Regions from separate parts of the Streptomyces sp. JNUCC 63 genome, predicted to be linked through region 2. Evidence: riboswitches for the same ligand, from Rfam matches in the RefSeq annotation. Region 2 holds a riboswitch; each other region holds the start of a gene.
The links. A riboswitch is a leader RNA that binds a small molecule or an ion and turns the genes downstream of it on or off. The one in region 2 is predicted to bind cyclic di-AMP.
Positions count from the first base shown of each region.

Region 1: linked by a shared signal. The riboswitch ahead of ACX25U_RS34750 (NlpC/P60 family protein) and the one ahead of ACX25U_RS31105 (C40 family peptidase) in region 2 are both predicted to bind cyclic di-AMP.
Region 3: linked by a shared signal. The riboswitch ahead of ACX25U_RS21745 (transglycosylase family protein) and the one ahead of ACX25U_RS31105 (C40 family peptidase) in region 2 are both predicted to bind cyclic di-AMP.

Region 1 is NZ_CM135963.1:7,508,776-7,518,740, reverse strand. It holds gene ACX25U_RS34765 (RNA-guided endonuclease InsQ/TnpB family protein) at 1-1,086, opposite strand, end outside; gene tnpA (IS200/IS605 family transposase) at 1,111-1,551, shown strand; partial or broken gene ACX25U_RS34755 (SOS response-associated peptidase) at 1,665-1,991, opposite strand; cyclic di-AMP (ydaO/yuaA leader) riboswitch at 2,121-2,295, shown strand; gene ACX25U_RS34750 (NlpC/P60 family protein) at 2,304-3,890, shown strand; gene ACX25U_RS34745 (hypothetical protein) at 4,392-4,601, shown strand; gene ACX25U_RS34740 (PP2C family protein-serine/threonine phosphatase) at 4,706-5,302, shown strand; gene ACX25U_RS34735 (hypothetical protein) at 5,197-5,886, opposite strand; gene ACX25U_RS34730 (PP2C family protein-serine/threonine phosphatase) at 6,290-7,525, opposite strand; gene ACX25U_RS34725 (STAS domain-containing protein) at 7,846-8,211, shown strand; gene ACX25U_RS34720 (N,N-dimethylformamidase beta subunit family domain-containing protein) at 8,218-9,798, opposite strand.
Region 2 is NZ_CM135963.1:6,733,550-6,743,514, forward strand. It holds gene ACX25U_RS31075 (adenosylmethionine--8-amino-7-oxononanoate transaminase) at 1-869, opposite strand, end outside; gene bioB (biotin synthase BioB) at 862-1,998, opposite strand; gene ACX25U_RS31085 (8-amino-7-oxononanoate synthase) at 2,169-3,296, shown strand; gene ACX25U_RS31090 (DUF397 domain-containing protein) at 3,350-3,580, opposite strand; gene ACX25U_RS31095 (helix-turn-helix domain-containing protein) at 3,615-4,472, opposite strand; gene ACX25U_RS31100 (ATP-binding protein) at 4,698-5,156, shown strand; gene ACX25U_RS31105 (C40 family peptidase) at 5,216-5,689, opposite strand; cyclic di-AMP (ydaO/yuaA leader) riboswitch at 5,694-5,896, opposite strand; gene ACX25U_RS31110 (alpha/beta hydrolase) at 6,503-8,101, shown strand; gene ACX25U_RS31115 (lysophospholipid acyltransferase family protein) at 8,174-8,899, opposite strand; gene ACX25U_RS31120 (DedA family protein) at 9,082-9,705, shown strand; gene ACX25U_RS31125 (DUF4396 domain-containing protein) at 9,786-9,965, shown strand, end outside.
Region 3 is NZ_CM135963.1:4,707,075-4,717,039, forward strand. It holds gene ACX25U_RS21705 (insulinase family protein) at 1-438, shown strand, start outside; gene ACX25U_RS21710 (hypothetical protein) at 458-838, opposite strand; gene ACX25U_RS21715 (hypothetical protein) at 903-1,634, opposite strand; gene ACX25U_RS21720 (glycoside hydrolase domain-containing protein) at 1,865-2,695, shown strand; gene ACX25U_RS21725 (SurA N-terminal domain-containing protein) at 2,852-3,484, shown strand; gene ACX25U_RS21730 (nucleoside triphosphate pyrophosphohydrolase) at 3,539-4,540, shown strand; gene ACX25U_RS21735 (cytochrome P450 family protein) at 4,663-5,916, shown strand; gene ACX25U_RS21740 (transglycosylase family protein) at 6,145-7,197, shown strand; cyclic di-AMP (ydaO/yuaA leader) riboswitch at 7,381-7,547, shown strand; gene ACX25U_RS21745 (transglycosylase family protein) at 7,552-8,268, shown strand; gene eno (phosphopyruvate hydratase) at 8,492-9,778, shown strand; gene ACX25U_RS21755 (FtsB family cell division protein) at 9,897-9,965, shown strand, end outside.

The sequences.
Region 1 (9,965 bases), 780 kb from region 2:
GAAACCACAGGCTGAGCAGCGCTGGGAGGTGCCAGGGGCGGGGATCTTGACCAGGGTGCCGCCGTGTCGGGCGGTCTTGTACGTCAGCATCGTGACCGTACGGCCCCACGCCTCGGCGGCGATGGAGCGGTTCAGCCCGGCTTTCCGGGCGACGTTCCTGCCCGGCTCTTCGACGGTGCCCCGAGCCGACTTGACCATGTTCGTGATGGTGAGTGCCTCGACCACGACCGTGCTGTAGGTGCGGGCGATGGTGGTGGTCGTCTGGTGCTGCCAGTCCGCTGCCCGTCGCTTGGCTTTCGCTCGGAGCTGGGCGATCTGGTCATAGGTGCGGTGCAGGCGGCGCGAGGTGCGCTCGCCGGGTTCGCGGTGCTTCTTGCGCTGGGCGGCGCGCTGCTCCAAGCGCAGAAGCTTGGCCTTCTCCTTCTCGGTCAGCCATTCGCCGTGCTGGTACGTCGTAGCGTCCGAGAGGGCGAGAGGGACGGTGACGCCCACGTCGATACCGACCTCGGGACCGGTGTGAGCCTCGGGCCTGGGCGCCAGGGTCGTCACGCGGAAGGCGATGCGCCAGCCGAGCGTGTCTTTGATGAGCCGGGCTCCGGTGATCCGGTTCTCGGTGGTGGCGTACTTCCCGACGGGGAGGTCTTTGGTCCAGCGGAATCGGACCCGGCCGATCTTGGGCAGGTTGACCATGCCCCAGCGGCGGTGCACGCGTTTGATGTTCAAGTCCCGGCCCTGCGGAATGTCCACGCTCATCACGGACCGGAACCGGCCCTTGAAGTTCGGGGCGTCCGCCCGGCCCTCCCAGCAGTTCTTCCATGCCTGGACGTACGTCTTCAGCACCGCCTGCGCGGCCTGCGCGGGCAGAACGGCAAGGAAATCGAGGTCCTTGCGGGCCTGGCGTATCGCGGCGTCGGCGTTCGCGAGGGTCCGCTTGTCCTTCGGCATCGTCTGCCACCACGCGTGCAGCAGGTTCCACATCGCACGGGCCGCATGCGCCTGGGCGTCGGCCGTCGACACCCCGGCAGGCGACAGCGCAAGCCGGGCGCGGTGCCCGAACTGCCGCTTGACCAAGGCTTCTTGACTCACAGTCGTCAGCTTACCATTTGGTCTATGTCACCGCGATGGAATCCGAATCCCGATGTGCGCACCGGACGTCACGTCGTCTACAACCTGCACGTTCACTTGGTTTTTGTCACTAAATACCGACGGGGCGCCTTCACCGACGCCATGCTCAACAGGTGCGAGGAGATCATGCGGGAGGTGTGCGAGGACTTCGAGGCCGAGCTGAAGCAGTTCAACGGCGAGCACGATCACGTACACCTGCTGGTGCACTACCCGCCCAAGGTCCAGCTCTCCAAGCTGGTCAACTCCCTCAAGGGCGTCTCCGCCCGGCTGCTGCGCAAGGAATACGACACGCACGTGCGCCGGCATCTGTGGGGCGGGCACTTCTGGTCCGGCTCCTACTTCGCCGGATCGTGCGGAGGAGCGCCACTCACCGCCGTACGCCAGTACATCGAGAATCAGCAGCGCCCCGTGAGCCGAGGTCAATAGTGCAGACCAATGCCCACGGTGCGAGCCAGAACAGTCTTAAGATGCGCTTCACCACCGCCCTGGAGGACGGCGCACTGCGCAAGATCAAAGGTAGATGGGGGCGCCGTCGGGCCGGGTGGCAGGCAGCGGCGTTTGACGAAGGCGCGGCGGAAAGCGGGCTTCTCGTGCACGGTCTCGGCCCGTGCGTTGATCAGCCGGGCGCCGATCCGCGCGTCCTTCGCCCAGGAAGGGACCAGTCCCCAGCGCAGCGGCCGCAGCTCCCTGCGCGCGGAGGCGGCCTCACGGTTCTCTCGCGGGGCGCGTTCCAGTACGGCCCACACCCGGTTGGTCGGGGCGACGTTCCAGCTGGGCTCCAGCGCCTCCTCCGGGCGCCACTCGGTGACCCTGAAGTGCTGGACCAGGTCCTCAGGGCTGCGGGTGGAGACGTAACGACCGCACATGGGGCCTCATCCGGGGAAGGTCACATTTACGTATCGGACATACCGCACTTCAATCTTCACACGAGGCACACACGTTCGCTAAGTTGACGTCCAGGCCGCACGATTGCCTCCGGCGAGTCCCGTCGGATCGTGCGACCTCCGCCGAGTCCGGTACGCCCCCACGGCAACCGGAGCCGGGGACCCAACCGACATTGGGGTGAATCGGCTCAACTGTCCCTCCGGACAAGGGCCGTAGGGCACGCCTTCCACAGAACGTCCGCCCGAACCCGACAGCTGACTCGGCAGGCGGGCTATGGAAGGAGTGCGTCTTCCTTGGCGCCGGAACGACCGAGCGACGACAGGCCCAGCCGCGCTGAGGTGCGGCAGCGGATCAGCAGCCTCTACGACCAGGCGGAGAGCGCCACGGGGAACTTCAACGCCACCCGCGCGATGAGCAAGAGCGGGCGTGCGCGGGGTGGTTCGGGGGTGTGGGGCAGTTCCCGGGGATCCGATCCGGCCCTTGACCGGGTGGCCAGGCAGTGGTTCGACGCGGCGCGCGCCCAGTTGGGCCCGACCGTTCCGGCGGTCCTGCCGCCCGACCGCATGCCGAGTCGGGCCAACTCCCGTACGGAGAAGCCGAGTAGGCGTCCGGAGGACGTTCTGGAGGAACTGGGGCTGAAGAGCAGGCCGTCCCGGCTGGAGCTGACCGCGGGTCCGGCGCAGACCAGACCGGCACCCGAGCTCCCGGCCGGCCCCACGGCCGCCGCACCGGCCCCGCCAGTACGGGAGTTGCCCGCGGCGCCACCTGCCGCCACGTCGGCCGCTCCCGTCGCGGAGTTGACCAGCCGGTCCATGGAACCCCAGCCCACGGGGGCCATGGAGGCACTGACCGCCCGGTCCATGGAACCCCGACCGACCGGCACCGTGGAGCCCCAGCCCACCGGGACCATGGAGGCACCGGCTGCCCGGTCCACACAGGCCCAACTCACCGGTGCCATGGACACACTCACCAGCCGCGCCATGCAACCCCAGCCCACCGGCACCATGGACGCACTCACCACCCGGCCCATGGAACCCCAGCCCACCGGGGCCTTGGACGCGCTGTCCAGTCGGTCCATGCAGCCTCCGCCCACCGGCAGCATGGACGTACTCGGCACCGGGCCCACGGAGCCCCGGCCCACCGGGCCGATCGAGTCGCCGGCCGTCGGTCCCGCGGGGCCGGCTTTCGGGTCCGTGGGGACGCTTCCGCCCGCGGCCGAGACACGGCCGCAGGCGTCCGGCGCGCCGCGTGTCTTGGTGGCCGGCCGCCGGCAGCCGGTGCCGAGGTCGTCCAAGGGCCAGTTGCAGGCCAAGCTCACCCGGGCCCGTGAGCTGCTGTCCCGGCACGCCGCTCAGCAGGGAGCGGCGCAGTGGCAGCAGCACTCCACCGGGCTGTTCGACACCACCCCGCCCCTGGACGGGAACTCGCTCTTCGACGCCAGCCAGGCCGTCGGCCAGGCAGCGGCCGTGGACAACGCCGCCGCCTCCCTCGGCGTCGCCGAGACACCGGCCTCGGCCTATGAGAGGAAGGCCGCCAAGGCGCTCGAGTTCGCCCGCGCGCAGATCGGCAGGCCGTGCGTCTGGGGGGCGACCGGGCCGGACTCGTACGACTGCTCGAGCCTCATCCAGGCCGCCTGGCGGGCCGCCGGGGTGGCGCTCCCCCGTGCGGCCTTCGAGCAGGCCGGCTCCGGCACACCGGTCGAGCTCGCCGACCTCCGGCCCGGAGACCTGGTCTTCTTCTACAGCGAGGTCAACCACGTCGGCCTCTACGCCGGCAGCGGCACGATGGTCCACGCTCCGAGCCCGGGGGCGTCGATACGCGAGGAGTCGATCTTCTTCGCCGGCCCGCAGGCCATCCACAGCGCGATACGGCCCGCCTGAGCCACTCCGGGCCCCCTGCCGGGCAGCTTGTCGCATGAGCGGAGGCCGCCGTTCGAGGGGTGTCCTCACCTGATGCGGTGAGACGCCGGAGTGCGACGAGTACGCGGGGGGCGTACGCGCCGTTTGCTCCGGCATGGACAGCTCTTCCCGGGCCGTGGAACCGACCAGCGGGCCCTGCGACCACCCGTCCCCCGTCCACCCGCCTCGCCTGCGGCCGGGCACACCCGAACACGAGCCCGGTACGCCGCTGCTGCGGCCGTGGGGCGTCGGGTCCGGCGAGGTGCCTCGGGGAGCGTCGGCCGGGGCGCTGCCCAAGGTGCCCGCGGTGCCCGTACCCCGTGGGCTCCCGGGCCTGTGAGGCCGGCCGGGGAGGCCACCGGGCCGTTTCCCGAGGCCTGGCCCGGGCCGCTCGGGGCACCGCTTGCTCACGGCCCGGTGACGGCGGCATCACGATGGTGGGCGTGGGCGTTGCCCGGACCCGGGCATGTCGTTGAGCGCGGCGTGGAAGCGTGGGAGGACAGCGACTGCCCCTGGTGCCGCTCGCTGCTCGGCCCGGTCCGTGACCTCGCCGCACCGGGCGCCGCGCACGGCGACGACCGTCCCTGGCTCCGCGGCTGCGCCCGGCCGGCCTGGGTGGAACGCGCGCGCCTGTTCATAGTGCCTCTGGCAGCACTCACCGTGGTGGCCGCGCTCATGGTGGCACTGGCCTGACGGCGGGGTGACGCCCGTCGCCCGTCGCCCGACGGCCACCGGCCGACCCCGCAGCAGAACGGATACCGCCGCGGTCGTCCCCCGCCGCGTGGCCTCCCGACAAGGTGCCGGCCTGCACCGACCGGCTGCTCGCCGGCCTGGAGTACGACCTGCCGGTCTCCTGTCCGTACGTCCACCTCGGCCTGGCCCGCCACCACGTCACACTGGCCGACGCCGGCCACATGCCCCCGCCGCTGCGCCGGCGGCCCGGTGAGGCGAGCGTGCTGGACGCCGGCCCCGGCCCGCTGCTCGGCGTCGGCATCCGCGCCGGTTCCCCCGTCACCGCCGCCACGCCGCCGCCCGAGGCGGTCCTCGCCCTGTCCACGGACGGCCTCGTGGAGGCCCGCGGCACCGACGCCGCGGAGACCACCGCCGGTCTCGCCCAGCACCTGGCCGACACCGACGCACACGACCTGGAGAAGCTGATCGACGACCTCGTCGGCCACACCTGGCCGGCGGGCCGCCGCACGGACGGCATCGCCGTCCTCCTGCCGCACGCGAACGGCACGCGCGCGTGGGACGGCATCGGTCACGCCGAGGGCGTGCCCGACGGCTTTCAGGTCCGGAATCCGATGTGCACGTGGTCGTGGTGGGTGGCGTCGCTGAAGAACTGGTCCGGGGCGCTGCCGCCGGACAGGAGGGCAGGGCCGCCGACGTTGTAGGAGCCGGCCGCCACCGCGTCCCGCATGAAGCGTTCGACGAGGAAGCGGGGCGTGGCGGGGTGGACGACCGCGTGGCCGTCGATCTGCCACACGTCGAAGGCGCGCCCGCGCGGGTGGTCGCTGGGGCGGCTGGTGCCGAACACGTCCAGCGGGTGCCCGGAGCGGACCACACTGACGTACATCCGGTACGTGCCCGCCAGGCGCAGCATCGCGGTGAGCACGCTGTCGTGGACCTGGCCGCTGTTCAGGTCGGCCCGCGCCGCGGGCGGCAGCGCGACCCGGGCGTCGTCCAGCACCCGGCGCACGCCGGCCGGCGGCGAGGACAGCGGCGCGCCGGGATGGGCCGGGTGCAGGGCGGTGACGGTCCATCCGGTGCCGGACCACGCCAGCCGTACGTCGACCGTCGTCCCGCCCGCGCGAACGGCACCGCCGTGCCGGGTCCACTGCCGGCACACCACGAGCACGCTCGCCGAGTCGGCGAGGATCCCGCCGTACTGGGCGTCCACCACCTGCAGCACCGCCTCGTCGGCGGACGGCAGCAGCGGTCCGGCCCGGGCCACGAGAGCGGCCGGCAGGTGCAGCACGGCCACTCTGGCCCTCGCCGCGGGCGCGCCGCCCCTCCGCCGGCCCAGGCTCCGATCGCCTCGACGAGTTCGACGGCGCGCCGTTTCACCTCGGGGTGGACCTCGGCGGACGTGGGGCGCCAGGGGGTGGTGCGGGGAAGGGCCCCTGCCGTGCCCGACGCGGACGCGCCGGAGGCGGTCGGCTCCGGCCCGGGCGCGGCGCTCGTACAGCCCGCCGTCCCGAGCAGGACCCCCACCATGCCCAGCAGTACGGTCCGGCGCTCGACCGGGCGCGCCGCGAACTCGGGCCCATGGGTCATGCCGTCCAGTGTCCGCCTCGCATACGGCGGCCGCCCGGCGGGCGGGATGGCCGGTTCTCGTCAGTGGCGCGGGTGCCGGGAGGGGAGGAGCCCGGACGTGTTCGTCAGGGCCGGGGGCGCAGGCGGGCCGCGATCACGGCGATGTCGTCGTCCCGCCCGCCGAGAGCCGCGACCAGGATCTCGTCCAGGAGTTCGCCGACGCCCTGGCCGGGCCGTACCCGTAAGGCGGCCAGGCGGCCGAGCGAGGTGTCGATGTCCTCGCCGCGCCGCTCGATCAGCCCGTAGGTGAACATCACCAGTGTGTCGTCCGGCGCGAAGGGCAGGCCGGTCGCCTGATAGGCGCTGCCGCCGGTGCCGAGCGGGGGACCGACGGGCAGCGCGACCGGGGCGGCGGTGCCGTCGGCACGGACGACGACCGGGGGCGGGTGTCCCGCGCCGGCGAGCAGGGCCGTGCCGTGCGCCGGGTCCAGCAGGGCCAGCAGGCAGGTCGCCGGGCGGCGGCCGCTCTCCGTGGACATCGTGGCGTCCAGCCGGCGCAGGATGCCGTGCGGCGCGAGGTCGGTGGAGGCGATGTACCGCAGCAGGGAGCGGTAGGCGTTCATGTCGACCGCCGCGTCCAGGCCGTATCCCATGACGTCGCCGGCGACCAGCAGGGTGCGGCCGGAGTGCAGGCGTACCGTCTCGCACCAGTGGCCGCCCACCGGTCCGGGCGACCAGCGGATGGCGAGGTCCACGTCGGGGTGGGGGCGTCCGGGGTCGGCGGGCAGCACCTTCCGCAGGTCCCACACCCTGGGGCCGGCCTCCCGCTGGTCTTCCGCGTGCCTCAGGTGGGCGGCGGTCAGCCGGGCCGCGTAGTGGGCGGCCACTGTCTCGTCGTCGTCGAAGAGGCGCCCGGTGCGCAGGGCGAGGGCGACGCCGTGGACCCGGTCCCGGGTCAGCAGTGGCACCGAGAGGGTGACCAGGTTCGTACCTCTGCCGGGTGCGAAGGAGGCGGTGATGGGGTGGCCCGCGTCCAGGGCGCGGACGGAGACGTCCTCGCGCGGGCCCTTCTCCAGGCTGTCGAGGAGGTCGCGCCGGCCGGCCGCGGCGACCGGCCGCAGGGACTCGCCCGCCGCGCGGTGGCCCTTCTGCGAGCCGTAGAGGTCGACGGTCGCGAAGTCGCACAGCTCCTCGACCAGGAACGCGGCGAGTTCGGCCGCCGTCCTGCGGTCGTCGAGGGTCGTACCGATCGCGGAGAGCGCCCGCTCCGCCCGTACGAAGCGGTTCGCGGCAGCGCTCCCGGGCCCCGACACCAGGTCGCCGTCCACGACCACCCCTTTCTGCCGCTGTGCCGTCCTCATCCCAGCACCGCGCAGGGGCGGCAACGGGTAGCGACCCGCGGTGCCGGGCGGGACCGGAGCGGATTCTTACCGAGGTGGGGGGTGGTGCGCGGCGCGGCGGCGCCGCGCACCGACCGCTCTTCCCCGCCGGGAGCAGCCTCCGTACGGCCCGCCTTCACCACCGCGTTGCCACGCAGGTGCCGCGCCCGCCTTTACCCGCGTATACGCCTGGAACGCCCGCCGTGCTCGACAAGCGGCCCCTCACAGGCTTCACGAAGCCCTAACATCATGGCCAACAACCTCCTGACCATGGCCAGACGTTGATGAGAAGTGAGGGCAGTGTGGCAGAGACCGAGGGACCGGCGGTGCCCGAGCGGCTGCTGATCACCCGTACCACGGCCGACGACGGCACATGTGTCGTGGCCCTCGTGGGAGAGGTCGACCTCGACGGCAGCGCGCGGCTCCGCGACACGCTGCTGTCCTGCCTGGAGAGCGCGCCGGGCACGGTGGTCGATCTCAGCGACGTGACCTTCATGGACTCCAGCGGCATCAACGCCCTCATCACCGCCTATCAGGCCGCCCAGACGGGCGGCAGCCGGCTGCGGCTGGCCGCACCGCAGGAGGCGGTGCTGCGGGTGCTGCAACTCGTCGGCGTGGACACGCTCATACCGTGCTACGCCAGCCTCGATGCGGCCCTCACCGCCTAAGGGGAGCTACGGGGCCGGGGAAGGCTCGGTTCCGTACACCTGTCGGGTGTTGGGGCGAGGCGCCGGCCGGTGGCGGGCGGCGGGGCCCTCGGCGAAGGCGCGCAGCAGGTTCTCGGTGGTCCGGGTGACGAGGGCACGGGTGCGGGCGTCCATGCCGTGGTCGCGGCCCCCCTCCGGGGTGCCGGCCATCAGCGCCTCCACCCAGCGCATGGTGCCGGTGGCGAAGACGCCCGCCCCGCTGGGCGCCGTGTAGTACGCCGAGTCGCTGTGGCTGCGGTTGCCCGCGCACACCAGCGGCGAGTGCGCGGTGATCTCCAGCGGTTCGGGGACGGGCGCGCCCGGGGTGACCCGGTCGTACTCCACTCCGACCAGGTGGTCGAAGCTCTCGCCGGGGCGGGTGCCCGTGCCCTCGTACAGCCAGTGGTCCGCCGCGTGCACGACGTAGGGCGCGTCCACCGGATAGCCCTCGTAGAGCACTCCGGTGAGGGACGACTCGGGGTCGGCGGCCGGGGCCTGCCGGAAGTCGGTGGTGACCAGAGCCGGACGGGAGGGGTAGCAGGGGTCGCTCCGGTAGGAGGACTTGTAGCAGACGACGGTGCGCTCGGCGCCCGGCTCCCCGTCCTCCAGACGGATCCGGCGGAAGCAGGTGTTGGCGCCGAGGAAGGCCATGTTGGTGCCCGCGTCCCGGGCCGCGGTGACGTGCCCCCGCTGCTGGGGCGTCCAGTACTCGTCGTGGCCCAGGCAGATCAGCGCGGTGGCGCCGTGCAGCACCTCCGGGTCGTGGTGCAGGTCGGTGCCGGTGGTGTACGCCAGGGGTATGCCCAGGCGTTCGGCGAGGACCACGGCCGCCCACTCGTACACCAGGAACTTCTCGGCACCGTTCGCGTCGTAGGGCCGGTCGAAGCTGACGGCGAGGGAGCGGGTGTCATACGCGCCGGAGGCGCCGTTGTAGAGGCTGGAGCCACCCCACCGGTTGTACGCCTGCCAGGTGGCCGGGGCGTGCAGGAGTACGGTGCGGCCGGCGCCGTGCTCGGAGCGCACGATCAGCGGGACGTACCGCTGGTGGCCGTGGTCGGCGTCGAGGCGTATCAGGTAGGCGCCTTCGGGCCAGCCCTCGGTGCTGAGGGTGAGGGTGCGGGGCCAGTCCGCGCGGACGGTGCGGGTGGCGGACGGGGTCCGGGAGGCGGACCGCGCGCGTCCGCGCACCGGTTCGGAGCGCCAGATCAGCCGGGCGCCCCTCCCGCCGTACCAGCCGACGCGGTAGGCGGAGACGCGGAAGGAGGACGCCGTGGTCGACACGTGCAGGCCGCACTCCTGGCCCGGGGTGACACTCACCCGGTCGGTGTAGCCGGCCACCGCGTCCGGCGGGCCGGGGGAGCCGATCCGCCAGTCGCGGGCGCCGGGCCGGTCCCGCTCCGCCTCCGGGCGGTGGCTGTCCGCGGCGCGGGGCGGCCGGTGGGCGTTCGTGTGGTCGCAGGCGGCGGCCGCGCCGAGGCCGGCGCAGGCGCACAGGCCGAGGAAACTCCTGCGGCCCGGCCCGTGTCCCTGGCTCTCCCCGGTGCGCTTCCGTGACTCGTGCGGGCTCACATGGCCTCCCTGGGCGTGGACTGACCCTCTCCTCGGGGATTCCCGGCGCGCCTTCGACGAAGGTAGCGGCTGCGGCGGTGGGCCGCACGGGCGGCGGACGCCGAGCGTGACGGGCCGCCGTCACGACTACGGGGCCGGCACGACTACGGGGCCGGCACGGCCCCTGA
Region 2 (9,965 bases):
GCCGCCATCGTCAGATAGCCGCCGGTCAGCGCCTTGCCCACGCACATCACATCCGGCGTCACGGCGGCGTGCTCCGCCGCGAACAGCGCGCCGGTGCGCCCGAACCCGGTCGCGATCTCGTCGAACACCAGCAGTACGTCGTGCTCGTCGCACACCTCGCGCAGCACCCGCAGATAGGCGGGGGAGTGGAACCGCATCCCGCCCGCGCCCTGCACCACCGGTTCCACGATCACGGCGGCCAGTTCGCCGGCGTGCCGTTCGACCATCTCCCGCAGATGCTCGGCGTACGACTCCTCGTACTCGGCCGGCGGCGCGTCCGCGAACACCTGGCGCGGCAGTACGCCGGTCCACAGCTCGTGCATCCCGCCCTCGGGGTCGCACACGGACATCGGCTGCCAGGTGTCGCCGTGGTAGCCGCCCCGCCAGGTCAGCAGCCGCCGCTTGTCCGGGCGGCCGAGCGAGCGCCAGTACTGCAGGCACATCTTGACCGCGACCTCGACCGACACCGAACCGGAGTCGGCGAGGAACACGTGCTCCAGGCCGTCCGGCGACATGTCGACAAGGAGCTTCGCGAGCCGGACGGCGGGCTCGTGCGTGAGCCCGCCGAACATCACGTGGCTCATCCGCGCCAGCTGCTCCCGCGCGGCCTCGTTGAGCACCGGGTGGTTGTAGCCGTGGATCGCCGCCCACCACGACGACATGCCGTCCACCAGTTCGCCCGAGCCGTCCGCGAGCCTGAGCCGCACCCCGCTCGCCGACTCCACGACGAGCGGGTCCTGACGGCCGGGCATGGGCCCGTACGGGTGCCACACGTGCCGCCGGTCGAGCTCCAACAGCTCGGCCACGCCCGGGCCGGACAGGTCAGGCATTGGGTGCGACGTCCGTTCCGGCGCCCCGGCGGCGTACGGCGACGAGGTCCGTGCGCGGCTCGTTCACCGAAGGGGCGGAGCCCGCGGAGGTTCCGCACACGCCACCCTCGTGACAGCCACCGGAGGTCCGGTGCTCCGGCAGCGTCACCTGGTCCGTGCCCTCCACCTCGAACCCGGCGTCCGCGATCATCTCCAGGTCGGCCCTGCCGGCCTGGCCCTCGCTGGTCAGGTAGTCGCCGAGGAAGATCGAGTTGGCCAGGTGCAGGGCGAGCGGCTGCATCGTACGCAGGTGCACCTCGCGGCCGCCCGCGATCCGCACCTCCACGTCCGGGCAGACGAACCGCACCATCGCCAGGATCCGCAGGCAGCGCTGCGGGGTCAGGTGCCACTCCTTGGCGAGCGGCGTTCCCTCGAACGGGATCAGGAAGTTCACCGGAACGGAGTCGGGGTCCAGCTCGCGCAGCGAGAAGACCACGTCGACCAGGTCCTCGTCGCTCTCGCCCATCCCCGCGATGAGCCCGGAGCAGGCGGACAGCCCGGCGGCGTGCGCCTTGTTCACCGTGTCCACCCGGTCGGCGTAGGTGTGGGTGGTGGTGATGTCGCCGTACGTCGACTCGGAGGTGTTGAGGTTGTGGTTGTAGGCGTCGGCCCCGGCCTCGCGCAGCCGCTCGGCCTGGCCGTCGGAGAGCAGCCCGAGACAGGCGCACACCTCGACGCCCTCGTTCTGCTCCTTGATGGCCTTGATGGTCTGAGAGACCCGGTCCACGTCACGGTCCGTCGGACCGCGCCCGCTCGCCACCAGGCAGACGCGCTTGGCGCCGCCGGCCAGCCCGGCCGCCGCGGCCTTGGAGGCGTCGTCGGGCCCCAGCCAGGTGTACTTGAGGATGTCGGCCTTCGAGCCGAGCCGCTGGGAGCAGTAGGAGCAGTCCTCGGGGCACAGACCGGACTTGAGGTTGACGAGATAGTTGAGTTTCACCCGCCGGCCGAACCAGTGGCGGCGCACCTTTCCGGCCGCGGCCACCACATCGAGCAGGTCGTCGTCGGAGGTGGCCAGCACGGCCAGAGCTTCCTCCCGGGTCGGCGACTCGCGCCGAAGCCCCTTCTCCACCAGCGTGTTCAGCAGGTCCATGGGAGTCGATCCTGTCCTACGTGTCCGTCCTGGGCCAAGGAGAGTCTGCACAAATGCGCAGGCGTTGACGTGTGGGTATTGCCACACCATGGACGGATGGTCCTGCGGATAGGGTCTTCGCACCGCCCGCTAGGGTCTGTGCACTGCCTACAAAAGCCCCCGGAGGACCCATGGCGTTCGGCTGGATCGAGGAGCAGGCTCAGGCGCGCCGGCGGGCCGGGCTCGTACGGACGCTGCGGCCCCGCCCGGCCGAGTCGCCGCTGCTGGACCTCGCGAGCAACGACTACCTGGGGCTGGCCCGCCACCCGGAGGTCACGGCGGGGGCCGCGGACGCGGCGCGCACCTGGGGCGGCGGCTCGACCGGCTCCCGGCTGGTCACCGGCACCACCGAGCTGCACGCCGAACTGGAGCGCGAGCTGGCCGGCTTCTGCGGATTCGAGGCGGCGCTGGTCTTCTCCTCCGGATACGCCGCCAACCTCGCCGCGGTCACCGCGCTCGCCCCGCACGGCTCGCTCGTCGTCTCCGACGCGGGCAACCACGCCTCGCTCATCGACGGCTGCCGGCTGGCCCGGGGCACCACGCAGGTCGTCGGGCACGCCGATCCGGAGGCCGTGCGCAAGGCGCTCGGCACCCACGAGGGCCCGGCGGTCCTCGTCTCCGACACGGTGTTCTCGGTCGACGGCGACGCCGCCCCGCTGGCGGAGCTCGCCGAGGCCTGCCGGGAGCACGGTGCCGGTCTCGTCGTCGACGACGCCCACGGGCTGGGCGTGCTGGGTGCCGGCGGCCGCGGCGCCGCGCACGCGGCGGGGCTGGCGGGCGCCGGCGACGTGGTCGTCACCGCCACGCTGTCGAAGTCGCTCGGCAGCCAGGGCGGAGCCGTCCTCGGGCCCGCACGGGTGGTCGACCACCTGGTCAACGCGGCCCGGACGTTCATCTTCGACACGGGCCTCGCCCCGGCGGCCGCGGGCGCGGCCCTGGCGGCGCTGAGGCTGCTGCGCCGCGAACCGGAGCGGGCGGCACGCGCGCGCGAGGTGGCGGACGAACTCCACGCGCGCCTGACCGCCGCGGGGCTGCACGCGGTACGCCCCGACGCCGCGGTGGTCTCGGTGCGCGCGCCGTCCCCGGAGGGGGCCGTGCGCTGGGCGGCCGACTGCCGTGCGGCCGGGCTGGCCGTGGGCTGCTTCCGTCCTCCTTCCGTGCCCGACGGCGTCTCACGGCTGCGGCTGACCGCCCGCGCGGACCTCTCCGGGGCGCAGATCGAACGCGCTGTACGGGTGATCGGCGAAACGCGACCATGAGTCGGCGTGACACGGCCGTGCGTCGCCGGATGCGGAATTGACCGGATCGTGCGTCAGAGGCCGTGCGCCGCGGCCGTGAAGCCCGCCCAGCTTTCGGGGGAGAAGAGCAGCGCCGGCCCGGCCGGGTCCTTGGAGTCGCGTACGGCGAGCAGCCCGGCCCAGGGCCCCGCGGCCGGCCGGGCCGTCTCGACGCAGTTGTTGGCTCCGGTGCTGTGGCTGCTGCGCAGCCAGCGCACGCCGTGCAGATCGGTGCTGGAAGGTACGTGCCGAGGCAGAGCGGACATGGTGCCTCCTTACGCGGTGAACGGTGGTGCGCCGTCAGGTGTCCCGGCGCATCCGGGCGATGAAGTCCAACGAGTCCTCGGGCGGAAGAGCGCGGCTCCGAAGAGTGTCGAAGGCCTCGGTGTAGGCCTCCAGGTCTTCTTTCCGTTCGAGGTGGAGGCTACTCGTCAAGTGGTCGATGACCACCACGTCAAGATCAGAAGTGTTCGAAAATGAGAAGATGACGAAAGACCCGGTCACGCCGATGTGCTCCCCGGCGGCGAACGGCATTACCTGGAGTCGTACTTGGGGCAGCCGCGCCGCCTCCGCCAGCCGCTCGAGCTGCCGTGTCATCACCTCGGGCCCGCCGACCTCCCGGCGCAGCACGGCCTCGTCCAGCACCGCGTCCAGCTCCAGCGGCGGGTGCGCGCGCAGCACGTCCTGGCGGGCCAGCCGCACCTCCACCAGCGCGTCCAGCCGGTCGCCGTCGAGCCCGTCCACGGCGGCCCGGGTGACTGCGCGCGCGTACTCGGGGGTCTGCAGCAGCCCGGGGACGACCGAGGTCTCCAGCGTGCGCATTCCGCTCGCCTGCGACTCCAGGCTGATGAAGTCCCGGTAGGCCGGTGGCAGTACGCCGCGGTAGGCGTGCCACCAGTGGTGCCGGCCGCCGTCGTCCGGTTCCGCCAACGCCAGCAGCAACTCGCGCAGTTGGGAGTCCCGGACGGCGTACGCGTCCAGGAGTAACCGCACATCGGCCGGTTTCACCCCGCTGGCGCCGGTCTCGATCCGGCTGACCTTCGACTGGTGCCAGCCCACCAGCCGGGCCGCCTGACCGCTGGTGAGACCCGCACCGGTGCGCAGCGCGCGCAGTTCGGCGCCCAGTTTCCGGCGGCGTACCGCGGGACCGTGCTGCATGGACTGCTCCTCACTCCTCCGAACGCTCCACCTGACCCGCTTCACATACGGTCTGCCGTCGCAGAGTTCACCGCATCGAGCGACAGATATATGCATATCTGGTGGATCGCCACGCGGGACCGGTGTGGTGATGGCAGTCTGGCGGCGAAGCACCAGTCCGGGACCGTACTCGAACCATCCGCTCCGTGTCGGACTGCGATCCCCTGGGAAAGGGCCGGCGTCGTCATGGCAGACCATCTGGAAGCATCCGTCACTCTGCCGAGCGATCCCGCCTCGGTCTCCGCGGCCCGCGGTTATGTGGTGAGCACCCTCGAGGAGTGGGGCCTGCCGCCGGACACGGACACCGCCGAGACCGTCCGGCTCATCGTCTCCGAGCTCGCCACCAACGCCGTACAGCACACCCTCGGGCAGTCCCCCACCTTCACGGTGGACCTCGCTCTCGTGCGTGACGAACACCTGCGGATCGGGGTGACCGACAGCCATCCGAGATTCCCGAAACGACTGCCGGCCGCCGTCCAGCAGGACAACGGCCGGGGCATGGTGATCATCCGGTGGCTCACCGCCGAGTGCGGCGGCAGGCTGACCGTGCGGCCGACCCGGGAGGGCGGCAAGACGGTCTGCATCGAGCTTCCGTGGACGGTCCCGGCCCGGCCGGTCACGGCCGCGGGGCGGCAGGAGCCGTAGCTCGTGCGGAGCCCGGGGCGGTGACGGCGCCTCAGGGCGCCGCCACCGCCCCGGGCGGGTCAGCGGACCCGGCCGTACCAGACGCTCTTCGTCCAGATCTTCTGCAGCTTCACCACGTCCCCGGTCTTCGGGGCGTGCCAGATCTTGCCCCCGCCGGCGTAGATGCCGACGTGGTAGACGTACGAGCCCGAGTGGAAGAACACCAGGTCCCCGGCCCTGCGGCTCTTCGCGGAGATGTGGCGGGTCTTGTTGTACTGCTGGTCCGCCGTGCGGGGCAGCCTCTTGCCCGCCTTCTTGAACGAGTACAGCGTGAGGCCGGAGCAGTCGAAGCTCCGCGGCCCGGTGGCGCCCCATCGGTAGGGGGAGCCCTTCTTGGACGCCGCGATATGAAGCGCCTTCGTGGCCGGTGTCGCGGCCGAGGCCTCGGAGGCCATGCCGGGAACCGCGATCGAGCCGCCCACGGCGGCCAGGGTCAGGGCCGAGGCCGTGCCGGCCCGGGCCATCAGTGACGGGACACGATTGAGCGTGGTCATGCGCAACCCTTCGTCAGCCGCCTGTGAAGGATGACCTGTCGGATTCGGGCTGGCGAAGTTGCCCGGCCGCGTTGTCGCGGCTTCACCCCAAGGGCTGCTCGGACCGGTCATGGCGTGACCGTTCCGGCGACCCGTCGTGCTTGGGTCCTCCACTCCTGCCGATCCACTTCCGTCGACCGGTCGTCCGGGCGGCGGCAGGATTCGGCGTCCGCCCGGACCGCCCCGCCGCGGTGGCGGGGGCTTGTCGTCGACACGGATCTTCACCTACGCATGTCCGAAAATCCCAACGGAATCGGGGATTTGTGTTGTTACTCACCACTCAGCCGTTCGGGTGGGCGCCCTTGCGCTCGAACGGCTGTCTCCCCCCACGGCGACTCCCGGACCAGCGCCGGAACAGCCCGTTCCGCCATCCGGGGAGGCAGGGCCGCGCAACCGGAAGGACCTCGGAAAAGGAGGGGAACCAACCCGAAAGGAGGTACGTCGTTTGGTCCGTTTCGACTCACGCCCACAGGGCTCGTTCTCACCGGCGGCGCGCGCCTGTGGGTGCGTCAGTTCACAGCATGAAGCGGCGAGCTGACGATCAGTAGGCCGACCGTGTCGAGGTGACGGGCGGTCATTTCCACCTCGGCCGGCAGCGGTGATGGCCCGGGTGACGGCATCGGGCGGCTCGCCTCGCGTCGGAATCCGCTCAGCGGGACTCGCCGCGCCGGTTATCGGATTGGCAAAGAAGGCCAGTGCCCCCTGTTCTCAAGGACCTCGCAGCCGCAAGGATCCCCCGTACCCAATTCGCAACGATGTACGGGGAGGTCCCACTTGAGGGACATGAGACCGAAGAACCGGGCGACGGCGCTCGGTTCGGCCGGCGCGCTGGTCACGGCGACCCTGATAGCCGGCGCCATGGCGACGCCCGCCGCCGCTGCGGAGAACCGCCACGGCCAGGACCGCGAGGCACGCGGCGCCGCGATCGCCGCCGAGCGCGCCGCCGAGGCCGGGATCGACTGGCAGGACTGCCCCGCCGACTGGGGGCTGGCCAAGCCCATCCAGTGCGGCTGGGTCTCGGTGCCGGTCGACTACGCCAAGCCGTACGGCAAGCAGATCAAGCTCGCCGTCGACCGCATCGGCAACACCGGCACCAAGCAGGAGCGCCAGGGCGCCCTCGTCTACAACCCGGGCGGACCGGGCGGCTCGGGCCTGCGCTTCCCGGCCCGGGTCACCTCCAAGAACCCCATCTGGGCCAACGTGGCGAAGGCCTACGACTTCGTCGGCTTCGACCCGCGCGGTGTCGGCCACTCGGCGCCCATCTCCTGCGTGGACCCGCAGGAGTTCGTCAAGGCGCCCAAGATGGACCCGGTGCCGGACTCCGAGGCCGACAAGCGCGTCCAGCGCAAGCTGGCCCGCGAGTACGCCGAGGGCTGCTACGAGCGCACCGGCCGTACGATGCTGCAGCAGATGACCACCGCGAACACCGTCCGCGACCTGGACGTCATCCGCGCCGCGCTCGGCGAGAAGAAGCTCAACTTCCTCGGCGTCTCCTACGGCACCTACCTCGGCGCCGTCTACGGCACGATGTACCCGGGCCACCTGCGCCGGATGGTCGTCGACAGCGTCGTCAACCCGGCGCGTGAGAACATCTGGTACCAGGCCAACCTGAACCAGGACACCGCCTTCGAGATCCGCTGGAAGGACTGGCAGGACTGGGTCGCCAAGAACGACGCCACCTTCCACCTGGGCACCACCCGCGCCGAGGTCCAGGACAAGTGGCTGACACTGCGCGCCACCGCCAAGAAGAACCCCGTCGGCGGGGTCGTCGGCCCGGCCGAGCTGATCTCCTTCTTCCAGAGCGCCCCGTACTACGACTCCGCGTGGGTGCCGGTGGCGACGGTGTTCAGCAAGTACGTCGCCGGTGACACCCAGGCGCTCATCGACGCGGCCGCCCCGGACATGTCCGACACCGCGGGCAACATCTCCTCGGAGAACGGCAACGCCGTCTACACGGCCGTGGAGTGCACCGACGCCAAGTGGCCCACCAGCTGGAAGAAGTGGGACCGGGACAACACGCGGCTGCACAGGACCGCGCCGTTCATGACCTGGGCCAACGCATGGATGAACCTGCCGTGCGCCACGTGGCCGGTCAAGCAGCAGACCCCGGTGAACGTCAAGACCGGCAAGGGCCTGCCGGAGGTGCTGATCGTGCAGTCCGCGCGGGACGCCGCCACCCCGTACGCCGGCGCCGTCGAACTGCACAAGCGCTTCAAGGGCTCCCGCCTGATCACCGAGAAGGACGCGGGCTCCCACGGAGTCACCGGCCTGGCCAACCCGTGCATCAACGACCGGGTGGACGCCTACCTGCTCACCGGCAAGCTGGACCGGGCGGACGTGACCTGCGCTCCGCACGCCACGCCGAAGCCGTAGTGGACGGTCGTACGTGACGAGGGGCGGCCGGGATTCCCGGCCGCCCCTTCTCCGCGTGCGGTGCCGTGGCGGTCAGCCGAGCGGTGAGCGCGGGAACCTGCGCTCCCTCTCACCCTTCGCCTCGGCCTGCTCCGCCTTGACCACCGCCGCGTACTGGTCGACGTACTCCTGCCCGGACAGCGACAGAATGGCGTACATGATCTCGTCCGTGACGGCGCGCAGGACCGCCTTCTCGTTCTCCAGCCCGGCGTAGCGGGAGAAGTCCAGGGGCTTGCCGAAGCGGATCGTGACCGGGTACATGTGCGGGACGACCCGGCCCGGCGGCTGGGCCTCGAAGGTGCCGATCATCGCGCACGGCACGACCGGCACCCCGGCCTCGAGCGCCATGACCGCGACACCGACCTTGCCCTTGTACAGACGGCCGTCGTGCGACCGGGTGCCCTCCGGGTAGATGCCGAGGAGCTCACCCTTGCGCAGCACCCCGAGCCCTTCCCGGATCGCGGCCTGCCCGGCCTCCTTGCCGGAGCGGTCGACCGGGATCTGCCCGGCGCTGCGGAAGAAGGCGGCGGTGAGCCGGCCCTTGAGGCCCGGTCCCGTGAAGTACTCGGCCTTCGCCAGGAAGGTGATACGCCGTTTGAGCATCGCGGGCATCAGGAAGTGGTCCGAGAACGACAGGTGGTTGCCCGCGACGATGGCCGGACCGGACGCCGGCACGTGCTCCAGCCCCTCCATCCGGGGCCGGAAGACCATTCTGAGCAGCGGTCCCAGCAGGACGTATTTGAGCAGGTAGTAGAACAAGGGGGCGCTCCTCACTCGTGCGGAACTGCTCAACCGCCGTGTTCTCGCAGGTCAGGGTGTATGCCGTGGGGGTGCCAGTGTAAGTGCGCACACCGTGGCGGGGAACTGCTTCCGGCCGTACGGCGGTGGCGCGATGCCGCGCCTGCCGAAAGCCGCCCACCCGGCGACGTACCGTGGTGGGCATGGCCCCTCCGCTTCCGGGTCCGCTGGCGCACCTGGCCCCGCTGCTGAGCCACTACGGCTACTGGGCCGTCGGCGGTGTGGTCCTGGTGGAGGACTTCGGGGTTCCCGCCCCGGGTGAGACGATCCTGATCGCGGCCGGGGTGTATGCCGGGGCCGGGCAGCTCAACGTGGTGGCCGTCGGCCTGATCGCGTTCCTCGCGGCGATCGTCGGGGACAACATCGGCTACCTCGTCGGCCGGTTCGGCGGACGGGCGTTCGTCCACCGCTGGGGGCGGTACGTCTTCCTGACGCCGAAGCGGTTCGAGGCGGCCGAGCGGTTCTTCTCCCGGCACGGCGGCAAGATCGTCACGGTGGCCCGCTTCATCGAGGGCCTGCGCCAGGCCAACGGCATCATCGCCGGCACCACGGGCATGCACTGGCTCCGCTTCCTCGCCTTCAACGCGCTCGGCGCCGCGCTGTGGGTGGGCCTGTGGGTGACCCTGGCCTACTTCGCGGGCGCACACATCAGCACGGTCTACGACGAGATCCGCCGCTACGAGGTCTACGTGCTCGTCGCACTCGGCCTCCTGGTCGCCGCCCTGATCGCCCGTCACCTGCTGCGCCGCAGGCACCGCGAGGACTGATGTCCGCGGAACCCGGGAATACCCCTAGGGGGTATTAATGTTCTGGTGCGTGAGGTCTTCATCCGCAGGGGAGAGCGACGATGACACACCCGGCACACGGACACGAGCACCACACGCACCACGCGCACCGGCATGAGCACCCTTCGCCGGGCGCCTCCTGGCGCGTGGCCGCACAGGCCACGCTGCACTGCCTCACCGGATGCGCCGTCGGTGAGGTGCTCGGCATGGTCGTCGGCACCGCGGCCGGCCTGCACAACGCG
Region 3 (9,965 bases), 2.0 Mb from region 2:
GACGGCGGCCGTCGGCTCATCGGCACCGACGGTCTGGTCGTCGATGTGGAACCCGGTCTGTACGGCGTCGACGCGCACACCATGGCGACCGTGGACGCCGCAGTGCCGCCGACCGCGGTGGTGTGGCTGCCGCCCCGGCAGCGGACGCCCGCGCCGGAGCCGGGACCGGCCCCTGACGGGAGCGGCGCGACCCGCGCCGGTTCGCCGGGCCGGGCCACGCCCACCCGGCGGACCGGCGGCCAGACGGCGGCCCTGGTCGTCCTCGGGCTGCTCGGCGCTCTGTTCGGCTTCCTGGCTCTCTCGTTCACGGTCTTCGGGGCCGATGATCCGGAGACCAGTACCGGTGAATGGCTCGCCATCGCGGGCTTCATGTGGGGACTCACCGGCCTGGTGACCTGGCCGGCTGTCGGGATCCTGCGCCGCACCCGGCGGGTGTGACCGGTACCGGGGCCTGCCGCTACCGTCCGTACGGGTATCCGTACGTCTGTCCCTGAGCAGGTGCCGTCGGTGCCCCGTACGCAGGCTGCACCCCCTGCGCCGGCCGCCGTTTGTCGAAGACGGCGAACAGCAGCATCGCCGTCGCCGTCAGCATGCACAGCAGGGCGACGGCGCCCAGGATCGGGTCGCCGTCGCCGTCGCCGCGGGAGGTGATGGAGGACCACGGCAGCGTCACGCACTCGTAGAAGACGAACGCGGCGAACGCCCCCCAGTCCGAGCCCCGGCCGCGGCGGATCGCCACGTACAGGAACGGGACCCACACCAGCAGGCCCAGCGAGCCCCATGCCAGAACCGACCAGGCGATCCGCTGGAACCAGCCGGCCTCCAGACGCTTTTCCATCTCTACCCCCCAAGGCAGTGCAGGGGGCAAGATTAAGCCACCGGGCGGCGCACGCGGCCCCCTGTCAGGAAGTCTTCTTCAGGGACGCGACGATCCGCTCCGTCAGTTTCTTCGCCGTCGCCGCGCCGTTGTCGTGGCCGTCCGTCGACATCACGCTGACGACGTTCGTGCCGACCTGGGCGGCGATGAGCGTCGTGCCGTTCTCCCAGGCGGTGTTCGTCAGGGTGATCGTGTAGGCGGAGTCGCCCAGGCCGGGCGTGGCCTGTCCGGTGACCTCGACCTTCGAGTGGGTCTGGGAGTCGGTGAAGCCCGTGCAGGCCGTGGCGGCCTTCTCCACGCCCTTCAGGACGTCCGCCGCCGTCGTGCCCCGGTAGGCGTCGATCTCCTGGCCGATGTTCTCGGAGGTGTTCTTGTTGACGTAGTCGTTCTGCGCGAAGGACACCCCGGTGATCCCGGTGATGTCTATCCAGGCGGTGCCGCCCAGCTTGGTGCAGTCGGGCTTGGCCGCCGGGGCCGTCGAGGGGGGCGTGTAGGTGTCGCCGGAGTCCCTGGCCCCGCTCGGGTCGACGGCGAAGCCGGAGGCGAAGAACGACGCCGGGGCGAGGGCCTTCTTCAGCTGGGCACCGGTGAGCAGACCGGCGTTCGGGTCGCTGGAGGCGCTCGAGGACGGGCCGGAGGAATCGGAGGAATCAGAGGAATCAGAGGAATCGGAGGAGCCGGACGGGCCGCAGGCCGTCAGGGCCAGGGGAAGCGCCGCCAGGGCGAGGACACGGACGGCACGGGACGGGAGGTGCATGTGAGGTGCTTTCTCGGGCTGGGCCACAAAAAAAGGGGGATGGCCAGCGGATCTTATGACGCCACGAGCAGGCCCGAACGCCACCCGTCATGGCCGGCACACACGTTTTTGCTGTGACTTGAGCGATTCCTGTGGCCAGTGAGGCGATCTTTTGTGCGGTCCGAGAGGCTTCGTCGATTAGCGTGCGGCGCAGCGCGCACCGGCGCGTACACGAGCACACAGGGGTGGGGATGGCCGAGCACCGGCAGTCGAAGAAGCGCAGATACATCACGTGGGCGGCGGCCGGGGCCGTCGTCGTCGCCGGTGCCGGAATCGCGGCGCAGACCTCCATGGCGGCCACCACCTGGCCCGCGCAGAAGACCTTCACCGGCCGTGCCTTCGACACCTGCACCGCGCCCTCGCTGAACGCCATGAAGGCCTGGCGCACCGACAAGTACTACGGCGCCGCGGCCGTCTACGTCGGCGGCAAGAACCGCGGCTGTGCCCAGCCCAATCTCACCGCTTCCTGGGTGAAGTCCGTCAGTTCCCAGGGCTGGAAGCTCGTCCCGATCTACGTCGGCGCCCAGCCGCCCTGCCAGAAGAGCGCCAACCCGGAGAAGCTCACCGCCTCCACCGCCTCCTCCCTCGGCACCGCCGACGCCAAGGACGCGGTGGCCAAGGCCTCCGCGCTCGGCATGAAGGCGGGCAGCGCGATCTACCTCGACATGGAGCCGTACGACGTCACCGACAAGTCGTGCAACGACGCCGTGCTCACCTACGTCCGCGCCTTCGACAAGGAACTGCGCGCCAAGACCTACCGCGCCGGCTTCTACGGCTTCACCAGCTCCAGCGCCAAGGCCATCGCCACCGCGAGCAACAAGACCGACCTGCCGGGCAACCTCTGGTACGCCCTCTGGGACGGCAAGGAGACCACCACCACCGACTGGCCCTGGAACCCCACCCAGTTCACCGACCACAGCCGTGCCCACCAGTACAAGGTGAACAGCAAGGAGACGCGCGGCGGCTACACCCTCACCGTCGACCGCGACTGGTGGGACGCGCCGGTGGCGATCACGGGCTGACACCGGCCGGCCATCGTCAGGCGGGAGCGGGGCGACGGTGCCCGAAGTCGCGGTGAATCGTTGGTCCAATGGCTTGGCCGGAGCCCGGCCACTGCCTACTATCGATCACCGCAAGACCTTGTGCACCGTCGCACAATCTCCAAACGGGAGGTTTCCTTGCACCGCCGCCGTCGCACCGCGCTCGTCCTGTCCGCCGCGATCGTCGCGGCGGCTCCCCTGCTCACCGCCTGTGGAAGCGACGCGCATCCCGGTGCGGCGGCCGTCGTCGGCGGGCAGCGGATCACCGTCGCGCAGCTGCAGAACAGGGTGAACGAGGTGCGCCAGGCGCAGCGGTCCGCGGTCGCCGACGAGACGCAGTACCAGCAGGTCGTCGCCAGGACCGGCGCCCTCACCCGGGACACCCTGCACCAGATGGTCCTCGACCGTGTGCTCGACCGCGCCGCCGGGAACGCCGGCATCGAGGTCACCCGCAGCGAGGTCCAGCGGTTGCGCACCGAGCTGGAGCGGCAGGCGGGTGGCGCCAAGGCGCTGGAGAACACCTGGCTGCACCAGTACGGAGTGCCGCCGCAGCACCTCGACGAGAACCTGCGTCTGCAACTGGAGGCGCAGAAGCTCGCGGCCCGGCTGCAGACCGACACCAGCCGGCCGGCCTTCTGGAAGGCGCTGTCCGACGCCTCCACCGAACTGAACGTCGACCTCAACCCGCGCTACGGCACCTGGGACGCGCAGAAGACCAGCCGGGTGGACGCGAAGGCGCCGTGGCTGCGGGACGTCTCGGCCGCCGGCTGACCCGGCCGTCGGCCGACCCGGGGCGATGCCGGTCCGGTGCGTTACGTTCGGAGCGTGAACACCACCAGCGCGACCACCTCCGAAGCGGCCCCGGGCCGGATCGTCCTGCTCACCACCAGCCACCGGGTCGCCCCCGGACTGCTGTCCTGGCCCGCCTGGCAGGAGCTGCGCACGGCCGACCGGGTGCTGTGCGCGGACGGGACGCATCCGCAGCTGCCGTATCTGCGTGAGGCGGGCATAGCCGTGGACGAGGCCGCGCCGAGCGCCGGGGAACTGGTCGACGCGTGCGCCGGCGGCCGTACGGTCGTGGTCGTGGCCACCGGCGAGGGCGAGCCGGCCCTGACCGACGGCCTGGCCCGCCTGGCCGGTTCCGGCCGCGTGAACATGCCGGAGCTGGAGCTGCTGCCCGCCTCCTACGACCTGCCGGGCGCCCGCCTGCTCGACCTCGTCCAGGTCATGGACCGCATCCGCGCCGAGTGCCCCTGGTCGTCGCGGCAGACCCACGAGGGCCTGGCGAAGTACGGCATCGAGGAGGCGTACGAGCTGGTCGAGGCGATCGAGGACGGCGACCGGGAGGAGCTGCGCGAGGAGCTGGGCGACGTACTGCTCCAGGTGGTCTTCCACGCCCGTATCGCCGAGGAGGACCCCGAGGAACCGTTCTCCGTCGACGACGTGGCCGGCACCATCGTCGCCAAGCTGATCCACCGCCATCCGCACGTCTTCGGCGAGGAAACGGCCACCACCCCGGAGGAAGTCAAGGAACACTGGCTCCGCACCAAGGCCGAGGAAAAACGCCGCACCTCGGTGACGGAGGGCATCCCCCTCGGCCAGCCGGGCCTGGCCCTGGCGGCGAAGCTGGCGTCCCGGGTCCGCACGGCGGGCCTGGACGTCCTGCTCCCCAGGACGGACGGCTTCGGCTACGAACTGCTGGCCCTGGCGGTCCGGGCAGAGGCGCAGGGCGTGGATCCGGAGGCGGCACTGCGGGCGGCGGCGCGGGCTTATCGGGATGCGATCAGGGAGGCGGAGGAAAAAATCAGCCCGTCTGGGGGAGTTTGAGGACGAGACCGAAGGCCGATGACGGGGGTCCGGGGCGCAGACCCCAGGGACGGGAAGGGCAGGGGCGGCGGGGGCGAAAACCCCTCGGCCGTCCCCCGCCCGCACGGTCTAGGGTCGACCGTATGCACGACCAGCCACCCACCCTGTTCACCTGGGAGTTCGCCAGCAACCCCTACCCCGCCTACGCCTGGCTCCGTGAGCACGCCCCCGTGCACAAAACCCGCCTCCCCAGCGGAGTGGAGGCCTGGCTGGTCACCCGCTACACCGACGCCAAACAGGCCCTCGCCGACCAGCGCCTGAGCAAGAACCCGGCGCACCACGACGAGCCCGCGCACGCGAAGGGCAAGACCGGCATCCCCGGCGAGCGCAAGGCCGACCTGATGACGCACCTGCTCAACATCGACCCGCCGGACCACACCCGCCTGCGCCGCCTGGTCAGCAAGGCGTTCACCCCCCGCCGCGTAGCCGAGTTCGCCCCCCGCGTGCAGGAACTCGCCGACGGTCTCATCGACCGGTTCGCCGCCCGCGGCACCGCCGACCTCATCCACGAGTTCGCCTTCCCGCTGCCCATCTACGCCATCTGCGACATGCTCGGCGTCCCACGCGAGGACCAGGACGACTTCCGGGACTGGGCAGGCATGATGATCCGCCACGGAAAGGGCCCCCGCGGCGGAGTAGCCCGCTCGGTGAAGAAGATGCGCGGCTACCTCGCCGACCTCATCCACCGCAAACGCCAGGCCCTGCCCGCCGAACCCACCCCCGGCGAGGACCTCATCTCCGGCCTCATCCGCGCCTCCGACCACGGCGAACACCTCACCGAGAACGAGGCCGCCGCCATGGCCTTCATCCTCCTCTTCGCCGGCTTCGAGACCACCGTCAACCTCATCGGCAACGGCACCTACGCCCTGCTCACCCACCCCGAACAGCGCGACCGGCTGCAGCGGTCCCTCGCCGAGGGGGAAAGGGACCTGCTGGAGACAGCGGTGGAGGAACTCCTGCGCTACGACGGCCCCGTGGAGCTGGCCACCTGGCGCTTCGCCACCCGCCCGCTCACCGTCGGCGGACAGGACATCGCCCCCGGCGACCCGGTCCTCGTCGTCCTCGCCGCCGCCGACCGGGACCCGGAGCGGTTCACCGACCCCGATGTCCTCGACCTCGGCCGACGTGACAACCAACACCTCGGGTACGGTCACGGCATCCACTACTGCCTCGGCGCCCCGCTCGCCCGGCTGGAGGGCCAGACCGCCCTCGCCACCCTGTTCACCCGGCTGCCGGATCTCCAACTCGACGCGGAAACAAGCGACTTGCGCTGGCGCGGCGGGCTCATCATGCGCGGACTGCGGACCCTGCCCGTGAGCTTCACCCCGCACCCCTAAGTCCGGACAGGGCCGGAAAAAGGGCCGTGCGCAGGCCCTGCACCGGCCTGCGGCTGCCCGCCGACGAGCGCAAAGGTGACACGCGTTCAACTACGTGACCTTCACGTGATCTGCGCGGCATTAACTTGTGACAAGTGATCGACAGCCGCTACCTTCACCCATCAACGTGGTGGTGTCCAGCCGTATCCGCCGCCTCGTTGTCACTGCTGTCGGTTGAAAGGTCTCCGCATGCTCTCCGGGAACGGTCGTCACCGTCGCCCCCGTCAGGCTCCGGCTCTCCTCGTCGCTGCCGGAGTGACCGGATCCGCCATCGCCATCCCGCTGATGGGCGCCTCCGGAGCCAGCGCGGCGGACGGCACCACGTGGGACAAGGTGGCGGAGTGCGAGAGCGGCGGCTCCTGGAGCGCCGACGCCGGCAACGGCTTCTACGGCGGGCTGCAGTTGACCCAGGAGGACTGGGAGAAGTACGGCGGCCTCGACTACGCCCCGAGCGCCGACCAGGCCAGCCGGTCCCAGCAGATAGCCGTGGCCGAGAAGATGCTCGCCGACCAGGGCCCCGGCGCCTGGCCGACCTGCGGACTGCTCTCCGGGCTCAGCAAGAAGTCCGGCGCGGCGAACGTCGACACCGGTGTGGGAGACGGTTCGTCCGGATCCTCCAACTCGTCCGGAAAGTCCGGCCCCTCCCTGTCGAACGGTCTCGGCCTGTCCAACTCGTCGCAAGGGTCGGGCGACTCGTCCGGTTCGTCCGACTCGTCCGCCGCCGAGTCCGATGCGGCATCCACGCCGAGCGCGACTCCGGCGAAGCCGTCGCCTTCGGCCTCTTCGCCCGGCAAGGCGGACAAGTCGGCCAAGTCCGACACCGCGCCCGAAGTCGACGCGAGTGACACCTCGGCACCCACCGCCTCGCCCTCCATCGCGCCCGAATGGGGCGACTCGGACAACTCCGGCTATGTCGAGGGCGCTTCGGCGCTGGTCGACACCGGCGCGCTCGGTACCGGCCGCCACCGCGGGGGCAGCGCGGTCGAGGGCTCGGTCGACAGCCGTACCGCCGCTCCCTCCGGCCGTCACGCCTCACGCGGCGGCAACGGCGTACGCACCAACGCGAGCAGTTCCTACACCGTCCGCTCCGGCGACTCCCTCGAGTCCATCGCCGACTCCCTTGGCCTCCAGGGTGGATGGAGCGCGCTGTACGACGCGAACAAGCAGGCGATCGGTGCCGACCCGGGTCACATCGTCGCCGGTCAGACCCTGGATGTCCCTGCCGAAACGGCCCAAAAGTAGCGGGAGTTCGCGCCACACTTCGCACTGAATGTCCCTTTCGGTGAAAGTGTGGGATGAGTCTCAGAAGCCCTGATCGTCTTTGAAATTCCGCGGATCTCGTGTCTACGGTCATGACCGCTCGCCATCGCGAGCCCCGGCTGCCGCGAACGCCGAATCCTGCCAGCGGCCGCACGGGAACAGTCGTCGCGTCAAGCGCCGTAGGCAGGAGCGGGGGACCCAAGGTAAGTGCCGCGCCGGACAGTTGACGGAGCGGCTAGGGGTGGAGCCGTGCCTCGCGGAAGAGGCACGGCCGGGCAACTCAACCGGCCCGAACCCGACAGCTCACCTCGCAGGCGTCGGTGAGGGGATTCATCCATGCTGTTCTCCGGCAAGGGCAAGCACCGTCGTCCGTCCAAGGCCAGTCGCGTTGTCGCGCTCGCCGGTGTCACCGGCGCCGCCGTCGCCGCCCCGCTGATGGCGGCCGGCAACGCCTCCGCCGCCACCGCCTCCGAGTGGGACGCGGTCGCCCGGTGCGAGTCCGGCGGCAACTGGTCCATCAACACCGGCAACGGCTTCTACGGCGGCCTGCAGTTCACCAAGTCCACCTGGGCGGCGTTCGGCGGCACCGCCTACGCCCCGCGTGCCGACCTGGCCGCCAAGTCGCAGCAGATAGCCGTCGCCGAGAAGGTCCTCGCGGGCCAGGGCAAGGGTGCCTGGCCGGTCTGCGGCAAGGGCCTGTCCGGTGCCGCCTACAACGGCGGCGCCCCCTCCTCGTCGAGCGCCGGCTCCAAGAGCGGCGACTCCAGCAGCTCCGCGAAGAGCGGCACCACCAAGCGCTCGACCGAGCAGCGGGCCGCCAACCGTTCGGCGGCGCGTCCGGCCCCGGCCCCGAAGAAGACCGTCACCACCCCGACCGGCGAGAAGGTCAAGAAGGGCGACGGCGAGTACAAGGTGGTCTCCGGCGACACCCTCAGCTCCATCGCCGAGCGGAACGGCGTCCAGGGCGGCTGGCAGAAGCTGTTCGAGCTGAACAAGGACGTCGTCGACAACGCCGACCTCATCTACCCGGGCCAGCAGCTGCACCTGAAGTAACCGGCCCGCCCCCGTCCCCAGGGGCTCCCCGCCCCGGTGCGTGTCCCCCGTACGCACCGGGGCGGGGCTCTTTTTTGTTCCGGCCGGAAACAAAAAGGGTATCGTCAGCCTGTCCCACCCCGTCCACGGGACGGTCGGTCGGCCGGCCGACGGCCCCGGACGGTTAGGCTCTAGTCGCAAGGCTCACACGCCCCGCACTTCAAGCGTCACATCCACGAAGGAGATGCTCGTGCCGTCCATCGACGTCGTCGTAGCCCGGGAAATCCTGGACTCCCGAGGCAACCCCACGGTCGAGGTCGAGGTCGGCCTCGACGACGGCAGCACGGGTCGTGCCGCCGTCCCGTCCGGCGCCTCCACCGGCGCCTTCGAGGCCATCGAGCTCCGTGACGGAGACCCCAACCGCTACCAGGGCAAGGGCGTCGAGAAGGCCGTCCTCGCCGTGATCGAGCAGATCGGCCCGGAGCTCGTCGGCTACGACGCCACCGAGCAGCGGCTGATCGACCAGGCCATGTTCGACCTGGACGCCACCGACAACAAGGGCTCGCTGGGCGCCAACGCCATCCTCGGCGTCTCCCTCGCCGTCGCCCACGCCGCCTCCGAGGCGTCCGACCTGCCGCTCTTCCGCTACCTGGGCGGCCCCAACGCGCACCTGCTCCCGGTGCCGATGATGAACATCCTGAACGGCGGCTCGCACGCCGACTCCAACGTGGACATCCAGGAGTTCATGATCGCCCCGATCGGCGCGGAGTCCTTCTCCGAGGCCCTGCGCTGGGGCACCGAGGTCTACCACACCCTGAAGAAGGTCCTGAAGAGCAAGGGCCTGTCCACCGGCCTCGGCGACGAGGGCGGCTTCGCCCCGAACCTCGGCTCCAACCGCGAGGCCCTGGACCTCATCCTCGAGGCCGTCAAGGAGGCCGGCTACGCCCCCGGCGAGCAGATCGCCCTCGCCCTCGACGTCGCCGCCTCCGAGTTCTACAAGGACGGCAAGTACGTCTTCGAGGGCAAGGAGCGCTCGGCGGCGGAGATGACCGAGTACTACGAGGAGCTGGTGGCCGCCTACCCGCTCGTCTCCATCGAGGACCCGCTGTTCGAGGACGACTGGGCCGGCTGGAAGGTCATCACCGACAAGCTCGGCGACAAGGTCCAGCTCGTCGGCGACGACCTGTTCGTCACCAATCCCGAGCGCCTGGCCCGCGGTATCGAGGAAGGCGCCGCCAACGCCCTGCTGGTCAAGGTGAACCAGATCGGCTCGCTCACCGAGACCCTGGACGCCGTCGAGCTGGCCCAGCGCAACGGCTTCAAGTGCATGATGTCCCACCGCTCCGGCGAGACCGAGGACGTCACCATCGCCGACCTGGCCGTCGCCACCAACTGCGGCCAGATCAAGACCGGCGCCCCGGCCCGCTCCGAGCGCGTCGCCAAGTACAACCAGCTGCTGCGCATCGAGGAGATCCTCGACGACGCGGCGGTGTACGCGGGCCGCAGCGCGTTCCCCCGCTTCAAGGACTGAGCGGCAAAGGGTAAGGCTTCGCCCGTCGTACGTACGTCCCCGTACCCGGTCCCGTACCGTGTGCGGGGACGTACGCACGTGTGAGCGGCGTGAACGGCACGAACGGGAGGCGGGGACGATGGCCGTCAAGGACCGGGACCGGTTCTCCACCGCGACCAGGCTCAGGCTGCTCGGCGAGCAGACCGCG